DNA from 2 places in the Acidovorax sp. SDU_ACID1 genome. Region 1 is predicted to be linked to the other one. Evidence: riboswitches for the same ligand, from Rfam matches in the RefSeq annotation. Region 1 holds a riboswitch; the other holds the start of a gene.
The links. Region 1 has a riboswitch for thiamine pyrophosphate ahead of thiC (phosphomethylpyrimidine synthase ThiC). Riboswitches for the same ligand answer to the same signal wherever they lie in the genome.
Positions count from the first base shown of each region.

Region 1 (7,785 bases):
CCGGGTCTGCGCACCCTACTTCCTGCTGATGGTGCTGGCGCTGGTCATCCTGTGGTTCTTCCCCGGCATCGCCACGATGCTGCCGGAAAAGATGTAGCCTGGGAGAGCGCTTCAAGCCTTTTTGGCCGCCAGCGCTTACCCAACAAGCGCTGGCAGCTCCTCTTTCAGGAGCAGCGGAGCACACCGCAAATCCGGATGCGGCGTGCGCTTAAAACAAATTGTCACAACCGCACCGCATAGTGGGCGGGTCCTGATCGACCCGCCCATGACTGCACCAGCATCCGCACCCCGCCCCTCTTCCGCCTCCAGCGCCCTGGGCCGGCGCCTCGTCACCGTCTTCCTGGCCGTGCTCGCCCTCGGCCTCGCGGGCTCGGCCATCGGCGTGCGCTCCCTCGTGCGCATCCACGCCGCCACCCAGGCGATGGTGGAACGCAGCGTAGGCACGGAGCGCCTCGTGGCCGACGCCTTCCGGCTGCAGTCCATCAACGCCGAGCGCGACAAGGCCGTGGCCCTGAGCTCGGAGCCCGAGGTGGGCGAGATCCTGGGCGCCGACATCGCGCGCACCCAGGCGCAGTACGACGCGCTCGTCGCCCAGCTCACGCAGCGGCTCGATGCCGCCGAGGACGCCGAGCGGCTCGCGCGCATCCAGGCGGCCGGCCAGGACTTCCTGAAGGCGCGCACCGAACTCGTCGCGGCACGCGACGCGGGCCTGACCGAGCGCATCCGCAAGACCTATGCCGAGCGCTTCGTGCCCGCCGCCGCGGGCCTGCTCGACGCGCTGCAGGCGCTCACGCAGGCGCAGCGCGCGGCGATCGATGCCGCCGCCGCCGAGGTCGCCCGGCTCAGCGCGCTGGCGCGCATCGCCCAGATCGCCTTCGGCGCGCTCTCGCTCGTGCTGGGCACTCTGCTGGCGCTGTGGCTCGTGCGCAGCATCACCCGTCCCATCGCACTGGCCAGCGCCACGGCCGACCGCGTGGCGGGCCTGGACCTGCGCCAGGAAATCGCAGGCCATGCGCGCGACGAGACGGGCCGCATGCTGGCCTCGCTGGCCGTGATGCAGGACGCGCTGCGCACCGTCGCGCGGCAGGTGCAGTCCGCCGCGCAGAACATCAGCGGCGCCTCGCACGAGATCGCGGGCGGCAGCGCCCACCTCTCCAGCCGCACCGAGGAGGCGGCCGCGAGCCTGCAGCAGACGGCCGCGGCGCTGGAGCACGTGACGCGCAAGGTGCACGAATCCACCGACGCGGCGCGCCGCGCCGAGGCCCTCGCGGCCGAGGCTGCGGGGGTGGCGCGCGAGGGCGGCGGCGTGGTCGCGCAGGTGGTGGGCACCATGGGCCAGATCACGGCCAGCTCGCGCAAGATCGCCCACATCACGGGCGTGATCGACTCCATCGCGTTCCAGACCAACATCCTGGCGCTCAACGCCGCCGTGGAGGCCGCGCGCGCTGGCGAGCAGGGTCGGGGCTTCGCCGTGGTGGCGCAGGAGGTGCGCAGCCTGGCCAACCGCTCGGCCCAGGCCGCCCGGGAGATCAAGGCGCTGATCGGCGCATCGGTGCAGCAGGTGGAGGCGGGCAGCCACCTCGTGGGCCAGGCCGGCGCCACCATGCAGCGCATCGTCGCGGCGGTCGGGCATGCCGCGCAGACCATGGGCGAGATCACCGCCCATGCCCAGGCGCAGGACCGCGACATCGCCGCCATCCACCAGGCCGTCTCGGGCCTGGACCGGATGACGCAGCAGAACGCCGCGCTGGTGGAGGAATCGGCCGCCGCGGCCGAGGGCCTGCACACCCAGGCGCGCGAGCTGAGCGCGCTGATCAGCCGCTTCGTGCTGCCAGCGCCGCGGGCGGGCGAGCCGCCGCGGCTCGCCCTGCTGCCCGGCGCCTGAACGCCGTCAGGCCACGGGCTGGATCGGCACGTACAGCGCGCCGCCCGTGCGGTTGAATTCCGCCGCCTTCTCCTGCAGCCCCTGCTGCGCGAACTCGCGCACCTCCTGCGTGATCTTCATCGAGCAGAACTTGGGGCCGCACATCGAGCAGAAATGCGCCACCTTGGCGGAGTCCTTGGGCAGCGTCTCGTCGTGGAATTCGCGCGCGGTTTCCGGGTCCAGGCCCAGGTTGAACTGGTCCTGCCAGCGGAAGTCGAAGCGCGCCTGGCTCAAAGCGTCGTCGCGCGCACGGGCGCCCGGGTGGCCCTTGGCGACGTCGGCCGCGTGCGCGGCGATCTTGTAGGCGATGATGCCCTGCTTCACGTCGTCGCGGTCGGGCAGGCCCAGGTGCTCCTTGGGGGTCACGTAGCAGAGCATGGCCGTGCCCATCCAGCCGATCATGGCGGCGCCGATGGCGCTGGCGATGTGATCGTAGCCGGGCGCGATGTCGATGGTCAGCGGGCCCAGGGTGTAGAACGGCGCCTCGTGGCAGTGCTTGAGCTGCTCGGTCATGTTGGCCTGGATCATGTGCATGGGCACGTGGCCCGGGCCTTCGATCATGGTCTGCACGTCGTGCTTCCAGGCGGTCTGCGTGAGTTCGCCCAGCGTGCGCAGTTCGGCGAACTGCGCCTCGTCGTTCGCGTCGCTCGCGCAGCCGGGGCGCAGGCCGTCGCCGAGGCTGAAGGACACGTCGTACTGCTTCATGATGTCGCAGATGTCCTCGAAGTGCTCGTAGATGAAGCTCTCGCAGTGGTGCGCCATGCACCATTTCGCCATGATGGAGCCGCCGCGCGAGACGATGCCAGTGCGGCGCTGCGCCGTGAGGTGGATGAACGCGAGGCGCACGCCCGCGTGGATGGTGAAGTAGTCCACGCCCTGCTCGGCCTGCTCGATCAGCGTGTCGCGGAAGATCTCCCAGGTCAGGTCTTCGGCGATGCCGCCCACCTTCTCCAGCGCCTGGTAGATCGGCACGGTGCCGATGGGCACGGGCGCGTTGCGCACGATCCAGTCACGCGTGGTGTGGATGTTCTTGCCGGTGGAGAGATCCATCACGTTGTCCGCGCCCCAGCGGATGGCCCAGACCATTTTCTCCACCTCTTCCTCGATGCTGGAGGTGACGGCGGAGTTGCCGATGTTGGCGTTGATCTTCACCTTGAAGTTGCGCCCGATGGCCATCGGCTCCACCTCGGGGTGGTTGATGTTGGCGGGGATGATGGCGCGGCCGCGCGCCACCTCGTCGCGCACGAACTCGGGCGTGATGAACTTCGGGATGCTCGCGCCCAGGGGGTTGCCGGCTAGGCGCTGCTCGCGCGCCACGTCCTGCATGTACTGCTGCATCCACTCGCGGCGGCCGTTCTCGCGCAGGGCCACGTATTCCATCTCCGGCGTGACGATACCCTTCTTCGCGTAGTGCATCTGCGTGACGTTGGCTCCGCTCTTGGCGCGCAGCGGCCGGCGCTGCAGCGCGGCCGCCTCGGCGCGCAGGTGCGCGAGGCGTTCGCCGTCCTCGCCCTTCTGACCATCATCGAGCGCCTGGCGCACCCGGCCCTCGTAGCTCTCGGTGTCGCCGCGTGCGGCGATCCAGGCGCCGCGCACGCTGGCCAGGCCCTGGCGCACGTCGATCTGCACGGAGGGATCGGTGTAGGGGCCCGAGGTGTCGTACACGCTCACCACCTCGCCGTTGGTGAGCGCGATGTCGCGCACGGGCACGCGCAGGCCCGGCGCGCTGCCGTCGATGTACGACTTGGTGGATGCGGGAAAGGGCTCGCGCGTAAGGGCGAGCAGTTGGGCGAACTTGTCGGGGGCGTTCATGGCGGGCACTCCGGTGAAGGTGGATGGAATGCTCCGCAAATCGGCGGGATGGCCCGCGCGCGTGCCATGGCACACGCACGGATTCCCACTGCAGCTCTTCTTACGCTGGTACTAACCAGATCAAGTTCGCGGTTCCGGCGGTCAGGTCCGCCGTCTCAGCACGCCCAGGAGCCTGTTCAAGGTTTTCTAGAGATCGCTAAAAAACTTGAACAGACTCCTACGTGCACCCCGGAGCGAGGCGCAGTTTACGCCAAACGCTCCAGGACCAGCACCGCGAAGAACATGAAGGCCGCGATGATCGTCCACTTGACGATGACCAGGCCGAAGCGCTTGTAGCGCTGCTGGCCCGTGGCAGCGAAGAAGGCGAAGGAGACGGCCGCCGCGAGCAGCAGCAGCATCACGGCCCAGCGGAAGATCAGCATCGCGCGGGCACTCCGTCACCAGGCCCGCGCGGGCTGCGCGAAGCCCGCGGGGGCGTGGCGCTCGTTCTGGAACGTGACGATCTCCCACGCATCCTCGTGCGCGAGCAGTTCACGCAGCAGCAGGTTGTTCATCGCGTGGCCCGAGCGGAAGGCGCTGTAGGCGGCCAGCAGCGGCTTCCCCACGAGGTACAGGTCGCCCATCGCGTCGAGGATCTTGTGCCGGGCGAATTCGGCGTCGTAGCGCAGGCCGTCGCTGTTGAGCACCTTGTAGTCGTCCATGACGATGGCGTTGTCCAGCCCGCCGCCGAGCGCGAGGCCGTTGGAGCGCAGCATCTCCACGTCCTTGGTGAAGCCGAAGGTGCGCGCGCGCGCGATGTCGCGCGTGTAGTTGCCGCTGCCCAGATCGAACTCCACGCTCTGCCCCGTGGAATCGACGGCCGGGTGGGCGAAGTCGATCTCGAAGCGCAGCTTGAAGCCGTGGTACGGGTCGAGCCGCGCCCACTTGAGGTTGTTGCCCTCGCCCTCGCGCACCTCGACGGGACGCTTGACGCGGATGAAGCGCTTGGGCGCGTTCTGCAGTTCCACGCCCGCGCTTTGCAGCAGGAACACGAACGAGGCCGAGGAGCCGTCGAGGATGGGCACTTCCTCGGCCGTGATGTCGATGTAGAGGTTGTCCAGCCCCAGGCCCGCGCAGGCGGACATGAGGTGCTCCACCGTATGCACCTTGGCGCCGCCCGCGCCGATGGTCGAGGCCATGCGCGTATCGACCACGGCCGTCGCGGTGATGGGGATGTCCACCGGCTCGGGCAGGTCGACGCGGCGGAACACGATGCCCGTGTCTGCTTGAGCCGGGCGCAACGTCAACTCGACCCGCTGGCCGCTGTGCAGGCCTACGCCGACGGCGCGGGTCAGGGTCTTGATGGTGCGTTGCTGGAGCATCCGGCGATTTTACCGGGCGCACCCTTGTGGGGCACGGGAAATCCCGCTATCGGCGCGATAGCCGCACAGACAAAAAAACCGGCCGCGCCCCGGAAGGCGCGGCCGGTTCGTGCAAGGCCGCAAAGGCTCAGTCGGCCTGCTTGCGCAGGAAGGCCGGGATCTCCAGGTCGTCCATGCCGCCCGAGGACAGCGCGTCCACGCGCGCCGCGGCCTGGGTGCGGTTGGTGCGCCACACGCTGGGCACGGCCATGTTGCCGTAGTCGGCCTGGGCCGTGCCGCCCAGCACGCCGCCGGCCACGGCGGCGCCGGCCATGGGCATCTGGTAGGCCACGTTGTCGGTGCCGGTGCGCAGGCTGCCCTGCACCACCTGCATGGGCTGGCGGCGGGCGTTGGCGCGCGACAGGCCGGTGGCCACGACGGTCACGCGGATCTCGTCGCCCAGCGTGTCGTCGTAGGCGGCGCCGAAGATGACGTGCGCATCGGGCGAGGCGTAGGCGTTGATGGTGTTCATCGCGAGGCGCGACTCGGACAGCTTCAGGCTGCCCTTGCTGGCCGTGACCAGTACCAGCACGCCCTTGGCGCCCGACAGGTCGATGCCCTCCAGCAGCGGGCATGCGATGGCCTGCTCGGCGGCGATGCGCGCACGGTCAGGACCGCTGGCCGTGGCCGTGCCCATCATGGCCTTGCCGGGCTCGCCCATGACGGTGCGCACGTCCTCGAAGTCGACGTTCACCTGGCCGTATTCGTTGATGATCTCGGCGATGCCGCCCACGGCGTTCTTGAGCACGTCGTTGGCGTGCGCGAAGGCTTCGTCCTGGGTGATGTCGTCGCCCAGCACCTCGAGCAGCTTCTCGTTGAGCACGACGATCAGCGAGTCGACGTTGGCCTCCAGCTCGGTCAGGCCCTCGTCGGCGTTCTTCATGCGGCGGCCGCCCTCCCAGTCGAAGGGCTTGGTGACCACGCCCACGGTGAGGATGCCCATCTCCTTGGCCACGCGCGCGATCACGGGCGCAGCGCCCGTGCCCGTGCCGCCGCCCATGCCGGCCGTGATGAACAGCATGTGCGCGCCGGCGATGGCTTGGCGGATGTCTTCCTGCGCGGCCTCTGCGGCTTCGCGGCCCTTGTCGGGCTTGCTGCCGGCGCCAAGGCCGTTGCTGCCCAGCTGGATGGTGCGGTGCGCCGGGCTGCGTGCGAGCGCCTGGGAATCGGTGTTGGCGCAGACGAATTCCACGCCCTGCACGCTGCGCGCGATCATGTGCGCGACCGCATTGCCGCCGCCGCCGCCGACACCGATCACCTTGATCTGCGTGCCCTGGTTGAACTCTTCGGACTCGATCATTTCGATGGTCATGTTGGTGCTCCTGAAACTTGCGTTGTGATGTGCGAATAGGGGTTGTGTGCTTGCTTGTGGCGGGTGGTCCCGTCGGGCGGCGGCGCGGTACTTCGCCATCGCCCTCTCTTGCGGCGGGGCGGGCCCGCACGGGCCAGCCAGAGCTGTGTGGCGGCCATGTCAGAAGTTCCCCACGATGAAGTCCTTGATGCGGCCGAACGCGGTCTTCACCGAGCCGCTCTTGGCCGCCACCTTGAAGCCGCGCAGCCGCGCCAGGCGCGCCTCTTCGAGCAGGCCCATGACGGTGGCCGCACGCGGCTGGGCGATCATGTCGGCCAGCGCGCTCGAATACTTGGGAATGCCGCGGCGCACGGGCTTGAGGAAGATGTCCTCGCCCAGCTCCACCATGCCCGGCATGACGGCGCTGCCGCCCGTGAGCACGATGCCCGAGGACAGCACTTCCTCGTAGCCCGACTCGCGCACGACCTGCTGCACGAGCGAGAAGATCTCTTCCACGCGCGGCTCGATCACGCCGGCCAGCGCCTGCTTGCTGAGCATGCGCGGGCTGCGGTCGCCCAGGCCCGGCACCTCCACCTGCGCCTCGGGGTCGGCCAGGAGCTGCTTGGCATAGCCGCTCTCGACCTTGATGTCCTCAGCGTCCTTGGTGGGCGTGCGCAGCGCCATGGCGATGTCGCTGGTGATGAGGTCGCCCGCGATCGGGATCACGGCCGTGTGGCGGATCGCGCCGCCGGTGAAGATGGCCACGTCGGTCGTGCCCGCGCCGATGTCCACCACGGCCACGCCCAGCTCGCGCTCGTCGTCGGTCAGCACGGCCTGGCTGCTGGCCAGGGGTTGAGCATGAGCTGCTCCACCTCCAGCCCGCAGCGGCGCACGCACTTGATGATGTTCTCGGCCGCGCTCTGCGCGCCGGTCACGATGTGGATCTTCGCCTCCAGGCGGATGCCGCTCATGCCGATGGGCTCCTTCACGTCCTGCCCGTCGATCACGAATTCCTGCGGCTCCACGAGCAGCAGGCGCTGGTCGCTGGAGATGTTGATGGCCTTGGCCGTCTCCACCACGCGCGCCACGTCGGCCTGGGTGACTTCCTTGTCCTTCACGGCCACCATGCCGCTCGAATTGAGGCCGCGGATGTGGCTGCCGGTGATGCCGGTGTAGACGCGCTGGATCTTGCAGTCGGCCATCAGCTCGGCCTCCTTCAGCGCCTGCTGGATGCTCTGCACCGTGGCGTCGATGTTCACGACCACGCCGCGCTTGAGGCCGTTGCTCGGGGCCACGCCCAGGCCGGCGAGCTTGAGCTCGCCGCCCGGCATCACCTCGGCCACCACGGCCATGACCTT
Region 1 is NZ_CP152342.1:125,037-132,821, reverse strand. Features, by position in the region: gene AAG689_RS00590 (TRAP transporter large permease) at 1-97, shown strand, start outside; gene AAG689_RS00585 (methyl-accepting chemotaxis protein) at 266-1,885, shown strand; gene thiC (phosphomethylpyrimidine synthase ThiC) at 1,892-3,736, opposite strand; TPP riboswitch at 3,817-3,977, opposite strand; gene AAG689_RS00575 (hypothetical protein) at 3,982-4,158, opposite strand; gene lpxC (UDP-3-O-acyl-N-acetylglucosamine deacetylase) at 4,174-5,097, opposite strand; gene ftsZ (cell division protein FtsZ) at 5,225-6,448, opposite strand; partial or broken gene ftsA (cell division protein FtsA) at 6,608-7,785, opposite strand, start outside.

Region 2 (7,785 bases), 2.5 Mb from region 1:
TCACCAGCCCCAGGTGAGCCGCTGGGCCACCCAGCCCTTCTGGCCGCTGGCGCGCTGCACCTGCGCCCAGGTGCCCGAGCGGCCCAGCGTGCGCATCACCTCGTGCTGCTCCAGCTGGCCCACGCGCTTGTGCTGGGTGCCCGGGCCGGCGCGCAGGTTGGCGGTGCGCGCGGTCACCACGCGGTGGGGCGTCTTGGCCGTGAGCGGTGCGAAGACCCAGCCCAGCGTCTCCTCATGGTCGCGTACCTTGAGCCACTGGCCCTTGCGCTGCTCGACCTGCAGCGGGTAGCCGCGCCCCAGCTCCCACGCCGTGGCGGAGCGCGTCGTGGGCTGCGTGCGGACATTGACCGTATTGCCGTGGATGCTGACGAACTCGCGCGCCTGTGCGATGGCGGGCAGGCACAGCGCGGCGGCGAAAGCGGCGCAGGAGAGGGTGCGGGCGAGGCGGGCCGGTGTGGAAGACACGGGGCGGTTACTCCTTGTGAAAATGGGTTGCAACACAAGGTGGAGGGGGCCACGCGATCGAAGTTCCGCGGTCGCTATATTTAAATGAGCGGCTCGCGCTTGCCGTTCGCCATGTTCAGCCGAAAAACAGGTGAAAGTCCTTGATCGACAAGCGCAAGCAGCTATCTATTCCGTAGCGTTGCGCGGGCGCGTGGCAAAGGCCAGTACGAAGCACACCGCCAGCGTGGGCAGCGCTGCGCCCATGCCCGGCAGCACGCGCGGCAGCAGGTGGTAGCAGGCGATGCCCGCCAGCCAGAGCACCACGGGCAGCCCGTGCACGCCGCGTGCGTTGCGCAGCAGCGCGCCGGCATGCGCGCCGAATGCCAGGCGCCCCAGGATTACGCCGAACAGCGGCACGAACACCGAACTGAGCAGCAGCAGAAACGGCTCCAGGCTGTGCATGGGCAGCACCAGCGCGAACGCCGTGCAGGCCAGCGCGACCATGAAGCCCCAGCGCCGCACGCTCCAGCGCGGCCACAGGCTGTGCGCCGACACCGAGCCTGAGTAGGTATCGCCATAGGCGTTGTCCACCTCGTCGATCAGGATCAGCGACAGCGCGATCAGCCCGCCCTGCGCCAGCAGCAGCGCCGTTACCAGGTCCTGGCTGGGCAGCACCAGCGCCACCAGCACGCCCAGCGCATAGCACCACATGTTGGCCACGGCATAGCCCAGCCAGGTGCCGCGCAGCGCGGCGCGCCCCTCGTGGCCGTGGCGCGCGTAGTCGGCCACCAGCGGCAGCCACGAGATCGGCATGGCGATCACCAGGTCCAGCGCGGGCAGCACGCCCATGCCGCCCGCGCCCTGGCGCGTCCACAGGGCCTCGATGCCTTGCGCATGCGCCAGCGCCAGGAACTGCCACGACAGCCACAGCAGCGACAGCACCACCAGCGGCAGCGCCACGCGCGCGATCAGCCGGCGCACCAGCCGCACCATGGAGCCGCCGATCAGCAGCATCACCACGCCGCCCCACAGCAGCGTGGCCAGCACCGGCCAGTAGCCCGCCGCCATCGCGCCCGCCTGGCGGCCGATGGCCACCGTGGCGTCGCGCATCACCACCAGCTCGAACGCGCCCCAGCCCAGCAGCTGCACGATGTTCAGCACGATGGGCAGTCCCGCGAAGCGCCGCCCGTAGACCGCGTGCATCAGCCCCGCGCTGGCCAAGCCGCTGTCGCAGCCGATTTTGGCCACCCAGCCCAGCAGCCCCGCGCCCACGAGGGAGCCTGCGACGATGGCGATGAGCGCTTCCTGCGTGCCCAGCGCGGGCATCAGGTAGGCGCCCACCTGCATCACCAGCAGGCCCACGCCCAGGCTGAACCACAGCGAGGCATGGTCGCTCCAGCGGAAGGCGCGCTGCTGCGGCGGCAGCGGGGTCAGGGATTCGTTGGCGGCGGTGGACATGCGTGCTCCGTTCGTAGGCAGAGCAGGGGCCGGGGCATGGCGGCCCGGCAAGGGGCGCGGCAAGACAGCTTCCCTGCGCGAGGATTAACTCAACAGGTTCACAGGGTGTGATCTCAGCCCCGGCGGCTTGCGCCGGAGCACCCCTAGCGAGGCGCGCAGTATACGGGCGCAGGCCGGCTCAGCCGGCGGCCACGCCTTGGCCGGCCGCGCCCAGCCGCTCGTGCAGCCGTGTGCTGGTGGTGGTGTATTGCAGCGCCACGGGCGCGCCGGTGAGCAGCTCGGCCGCGCCGAAGGCGGCGAGCGTGGCTTCGTGGAAGCCGCAGAGGATGAGCTTGCGCTTGCCAGGGTAGGTGTTGATGTCGCCCACGGCGTAGATGCCGCGTTCGCTGGTCTGGAACTGCGCGGTGTCCACCGCGAGCTGCTTGCGGTCGAGCGCGAGGCCCCAGTCGGCGATGGGGCCCAGGCGCGGGGAGATGCCCAGGCAGACGATCAGCTGGTCCAGCGGCAGGCGCTGTGGCTGGCCTTCAGGGTCCAGCAGTTGCAGGGCCACCAGGCGCTGGGACGCGGTTTCCTGGCCGGTGATCTGCGCGGCCACCACGCGGATGCTGCCTGCGTCGCGCCGGGCCTGCAGGCGCTCCAGCAGCGCGGGCTCGGCCTGGAAGGCGTCGCGCCGGTGCAGCAGCACCACGCTGGCGGCGCCGGCATCGGCGCAGGCCAGCGCGGCGGCCACGGCGGGCTCGTCGCCGCCGTGCACGACGACGTGCTGTCCTTCGGCGTGCGCGGGCAGCGTTGCCGGATCGGGGTGGTAGTGCAGTTGCCGGCCCAGGTGCGCTTCCAGCCCTTCGAGCTTGAGCGCGCGCGGCACGAAGGCGCCTACGCCCGCGGCGATGAAGACGCTGCGCGCGTGCAGCGCCAGGCCCGCGGAGGTGCCCACGGCGAAGCCACCCTCGGGCATGCGCTGCAGCGTGGCGACCTGCTGGCCCAGGTGCAGCGCGGGGGCGAACGGGGCGATCTGCTGGCGCAACTGCTGCACCAGCGAGCGGCCCGTGCAGTGCGGCACGCCGGGGATGTCGTAGATGGGCTTGTCGGGGTACAGCTCGGCGCACTGGCCGCCCACGTGGGGCAGGGCGTCGATCACATGGGCCGCGATGCCGTGCAGCCCGAGCTGGAAGACCTGGAACAGGCCGACCGGGCCGGCGCCGATGACGACGGCATCCACGCTCTGGGGCGGCAGGCTGGCCATGGAAGGATCAACGCTCCAGGTACTGGAGCTTGTCGGGCTTGCCGTTCCAGTCGTCGGCGTCGGGCAGTGCGGCCTTGCGCTTGGTGATGCTCTTGAACTGCGGGGTGAGTTCGGCGTTGAGCTTGATGTAGGCAAGCTGGTCGGCCGGCAGGTCTTCCTCGGCGAAGATGGCATTGGCCGGGCATTCGGGGACGCACACGGCGCAGTCGATGCACTCGTCGGGATCGATCACGAGGAAGTTCGGGCCTTCGCGGAAGCAGTCCACGGGGCACACGTCCACGCAATCGGTGTATTTGCACTTGATGCAGTTCTCAGAGACGACGTGAGTCATGGGGGAAGAAGTGATGGGATGGTATGTAAGGCCAACCCGGGATTTTAGGACGGCGGCCGGCGTCCGCAGGCCGCCGACCCTGGCTGCCTCGCGGACACTTAACGCAGGTCAAGCGCCGTGGACCAGCGCGGCGCCCGCCGTGCGGTGGCTGGCGGTGTCCACCAGGATGACGGAGCCGAGCACCCGCGCCTGCGCGAAGGGCGCGGCGGGCAGGGGCTCCTGCAGCAGCAGTTCCACGTGGCCGATGGCATTGGGTTCGAGCTGGGCGGCGTCTTCCTCGGCCAGCGTGTGGATGTCGAGGCGGTGCACCACGCGGCGCGCCTTGGCCTTGACCCAGCGGTGGCCGTGCAGCGCCCAGTAGACGCGGCCGGCGACGAGCGGCTCTTCGTCCATCCAGGCGACGGTGGCGCGCAGCTCGCGCTGGCCGGGCCAGGCGGGGGCGGGTGCGTCGAAGCCGTCGCCGCCGTCGTCGGCTGGCGCGGCCAGCAGCCAGTCGCCGCGCGAGACGTCCACCTCGCGGTCGAGCACGATGCCGGCGCTGGTGCCGGCGGGCACGCCGGTGGGGCGGCGCGCGTGGTCCAGCACCTGGGCCACGGTGGCGCGCTGGCCGCTGGGGAACACCTGCACCTCGGTGCCCGGCGCCACGTGGCCCGCGGCCACGCGGCCCCAGAACACGCGGCGGCCCTGGCGGGTGTCGGACGAGGCGGAGAATTTCTCCACCCACTGCACGGGAAAGGCCAGCGGCAGGTGCGTGTCGGCGGGTGTGTGCGGCAGCCGCTCCAGGATCTGCAGCAGGCTGGGGCCTTCGTAGCCGCACCAGCCGGCGTGGGGCTGGGCCACGTTCCAGCCCTTGAGGGCGGACACGGGCACGGTGGCGGCCACCTGGATGCCGGCGGCCTGGGCGAAGGCGGCGAGCTGCTGGCGGATGTGGGCGAAGGCGTGCTGCGGGTCTTCCACCGCGTCGAGCTTGTTCACCGCGAACACGAGCGAAGGCACGCGCAGCAGGTTTACCAGCAGCGCGTGGCGGCGCGTCTGCGGCAGCAGGGCGAGTTGCGGGTTGCGCCAGTCGAGCTTGGTGGCGTCCACCAGCACCACGGCGGCGTCGGCCTGCGAGGCGGCGGTGACCATGTTGCGCGTGTACTGCTCGTGGCCCGGCGCGTCGCCGATGATGAACTTGCGCGCTTCGGTGGCGAAGTAGCGGTAGGCCACGTCGATGGTGATGCCCTGCTCGCGCTCGGCGGACAGGCCGTCGGTCAGCAGCGCCAGGTCGGTCTCGCCGCTCCTGGTCACGCCCGCCAGGTGGTCCTGCAGCACCGCGCGGCTGTCCACCAGCAGGCGGCCGATCAGCGTGCTCTTGCCGTCGTCCACGCTGCCGCAGGTGATGAAGCGCAGCGCGGGCGCCTGGGCCGATTGCAGGTCATTTTGGCCTTCAGCGCTTGCTGGGTAAGCGCTGCCAGCTATGGTATCGATAGTGCTCATCAGAAATACCCGTCTTTCTTGCGCTTTTCCATGGAGGCTTCGGAGGTCTGGTCGTCCATGCGCGTGGCGCCGCGCTCGCTGACCTCGGCGGCCAGCGTCTCGATCACGATGTCGGAGGCCGTGGCGGCCGTGCTTTCCACGGGGCAGGTGCAGGTGATGTCGCCCACGGTGCGAAAGCGTACGTCGCGCGTGACCACCGTCTCGCCTTCGCGCGGCGGGGTGAGTTCGGTCACCGGCACCAGCAGGCCCCGGCGCTCGACCACCTGGCGCGGGTGGGTGTAGTAGAGGGCAGGCAGCTGCACGGCCTCGCGGTCGATGTACTGCCACACGTCCAGCTCGGTCCAGTTGCTGATGGGGAACACGCGGAAGTGCTCGCCGGGCGCCAGGCGTGTGTTGAACAGCGTCCACAGCTCGGGGCGCTGGGCCTTCGGTGCCCATTGGCCGAAGCTGTCGCGGTGGGAGAAGATGCGCTCCTTGGCGCGGGCCTTCTCCTCGTCGCGGCGCGCGCCGCCGATCAGCGCGTCGAAGCGGAATTCCTCGATGGCCTCCAGCAGCGTGACCGACTGGTGCGCGTTGCGCGATTCGTCCGGGTGCGCCAGGCGCACGGTGCCGCGCGCCATGGAGTCTTCCACGCTGCGCACGATCAGCTCGGCACCCAGTTCCTTCGCGCGCTGGTCGCGGAAGGCCGTCACCTCGGGGAAGTTGTGGCCGGTGTCGATCATCAGCAGCGGGTAGGGGATGCGGCCTGCGCCGAAAGCCTTCTCGGCGCACCGGAGCATGACCAGCGAGTCCTTGCCGCCCGAGAACAGCAGCGCGGGGCGCTCGAAGGTGGCGGCCACCTCGCGCAGGATGAAGATGGTCTCTTCCTCCAGCGCGTCGAGGTGGCGGTTGCTGAGCTGGTGGGCCAGCACGGAGGTGTCCACGCGGGCGTTCATGCGGCCTCCCGTGCGAAGTGAGGGCGCGGCTCCAGCACGTCGCCCTGGTAGAAGCCCTGGAAGCGGGCGAACTGGCGCTCGGCCGCGGCAGGGTCCACGCCCTCGGCCAGCACGGCGCTGCTGAAACCGCTGCGGTGCATGTGCACGAGCTGGTCGATCAGCACGTCGCCCGTGGCGCGGATGTCGCCGGCGAATTGGTAGCGCCGGCGCAGCAGCAGCGCCTGGCTGTAGGCGCGTCCGTCGGTGAACTTGGGGAACTGCAGCTCGATGCGCTGCACGCCTTGCAGCGCGCCGCTGGCAGCCAGCGCGGCCAGGTCGGCGTCGTTGGCGATCTGCAGGGTGTTTTCGGTCTCAGCGCTCGCGGGGGCAGCGCTGGCAGCTATTATTTTCATAGTCCTTATTCCTGGGCAACGGCTTCTTCGGCCTTGGGGTGGCGTGCGGCGTTGGCGGCGGCCTTGAACGGGTCGTGGCCCACGCGGCGCAGGGTGTCGATGAAGAACTCGCCGCTCTTGCGCTCGGCGCGGTAGGTGTTCAGCACGGCCTCGATCACGTCGGGCACCTCGGCCGCGGAGAACGAGGGGCCGACCACCTTGCCGCCGATGGCGGGGCCGGAAAGCGTGGTGCCGTCGGCACCGCCCAGCGTGATCTGGTACCACTCCTTGCCGTCCTTGTCGACGCCCAGGATGCCGATGTGCCCGCTGTGGTGGTGGCCGCAGGAGTTGATGCAGCCGCTCATGTGCAGGTCGATGGGGCCCAGGTCGAACAGCTCGTCCAGGTCCTGGTAGCGCTCGGTGATGGCCGCCGCGATGGGCAGCGAGCGCGCGTTGGCCAGCGAGCAGTAGTCGCCGCCGGGGCAGGCGATCATGTCCGTCAGCAGGCCGATGTTGGGCTGCGCCAGGCCCAGGGCCCGGGCGGCCTCGTAGAGCGCGGGCAGGTCGCCCTCGTGCACCCAGGGCAGCAGCAGGTTCTGCTCGTGCGTGAGGCGCGCCTCGCCGGCGGAGAACTGGTCGGCCAGCTGCGCGAGGGCCTCCATGGTGTCGGCGTCGGCGTCGCCGGGCGCGAAGCCCACGCGCTTGAACGACAGGGTGACGGCGCGCAGGCCCTGCAGGCGGTGGCCGCGCACGTTCTGCTGCAGCCAGCGCTGGTAGAGCTGGCCGTCGGCCTTGACGCTGGAGGGCAGGTTGGCGGGCCGCAGCGGCGGCACGACAAAGTGGGCGGTCACGCGGTCGAGCTCGGCCTGGGTAATGGTGTGCGGCGCGCCGTCCTGCTCCAGGATGGCCTTGTATTCCGCCTCCACCGCGTCGATGAACTTCTGGCCTTCGGACTTCACCAGGATCTTGATGCGCGCCTTCCACTTGTTGTCGCGCCGGCCGTAGCCGTTGTAGACCCGGATCACGGCCTCGATGTAGTTCAGCAACTGGTCCCAGGGCAGGAACTCACGCACCACGGTGCCGATCACGGGCGTGCGGCCCATGCCGCCGCCCACCTTGACGGTGAAGCCCACTTCGCCCGCGTCGTTGCGCAGCGCCTGCAGGCCGATGTCGTACCAGCCGGTGGCGGCGCGGTCTTCCTCGGCGCCGTTGAAGGCGATCTTGAACTTGCGCGGCAGGAAGGTGAACTCGGGGTGCAGCGAACTCCACTGGCGCGCGATCTCGGCGAACGGGCGCGTGTCCACGATCTCGTCCTCGGCGATGCCCGCATAGGCCTCGCAGGTGATGTTGCGGATGTCGTTGCCGCTGGTCTGGATGCCGTGCATGCACACGCTGGCCAGCAGCTCCATCACCTCGGCGGCCTGGGTGATGGGGATCCAGTTGAACTGCACGTTGGTGCGCGTGGTGAAGTGGCCGTAGCCGTATTGGAGCGGCGGTGCCGCCAGCGTCAGGCCCGGCTGGGCG
Region 2 is NZ_CP152342.1:2,632,166-2,639,950, reverse strand. Features, by position in the region: gene AAG689_RS12970 (SH3 domain-containing protein) at 1-465, opposite strand; gene thiD (bifunctional hydroxymethylpyrimidine kinase/phosphomethylpyrimidine kinase) at 1-17, shown strand, start outside; gene AAG689_RS12965 (purine-cytosine permease family protein) at 631-1,902, opposite strand; TPP riboswitch at 1,956-2,057, opposite strand; gene AAG689_RS12960 (NAD(P)/FAD-dependent oxidoreductase) at 2,081-3,145, opposite strand; gene fdxA (ferredoxin FdxA) at 3,153-3,476, opposite strand; gene AAG689_RS12950 (sulfate adenylyltransferase subunit 1) at 3,585-4,955, opposite strand; gene cysD (sulfate adenylyltransferase subunit CysD) at 4,955-5,890, opposite strand; gene AAG689_RS12940 (DUF934 domain-containing protein) at 5,887-6,282, opposite strand; gene AAG689_RS12935 (nitrite/sulfite reductase) at 6,288-7,785, opposite strand, start outside.
Region 2: it holds a riboswitch for thiamine pyrophosphate, as region 1 does, so the genes downstream of both, AAG689_RS12965 (purine-cytosine permease family protein) here and thiC (phosphomethylpyrimidine synthase ThiC) in region 1, are expected to answer to the same signal.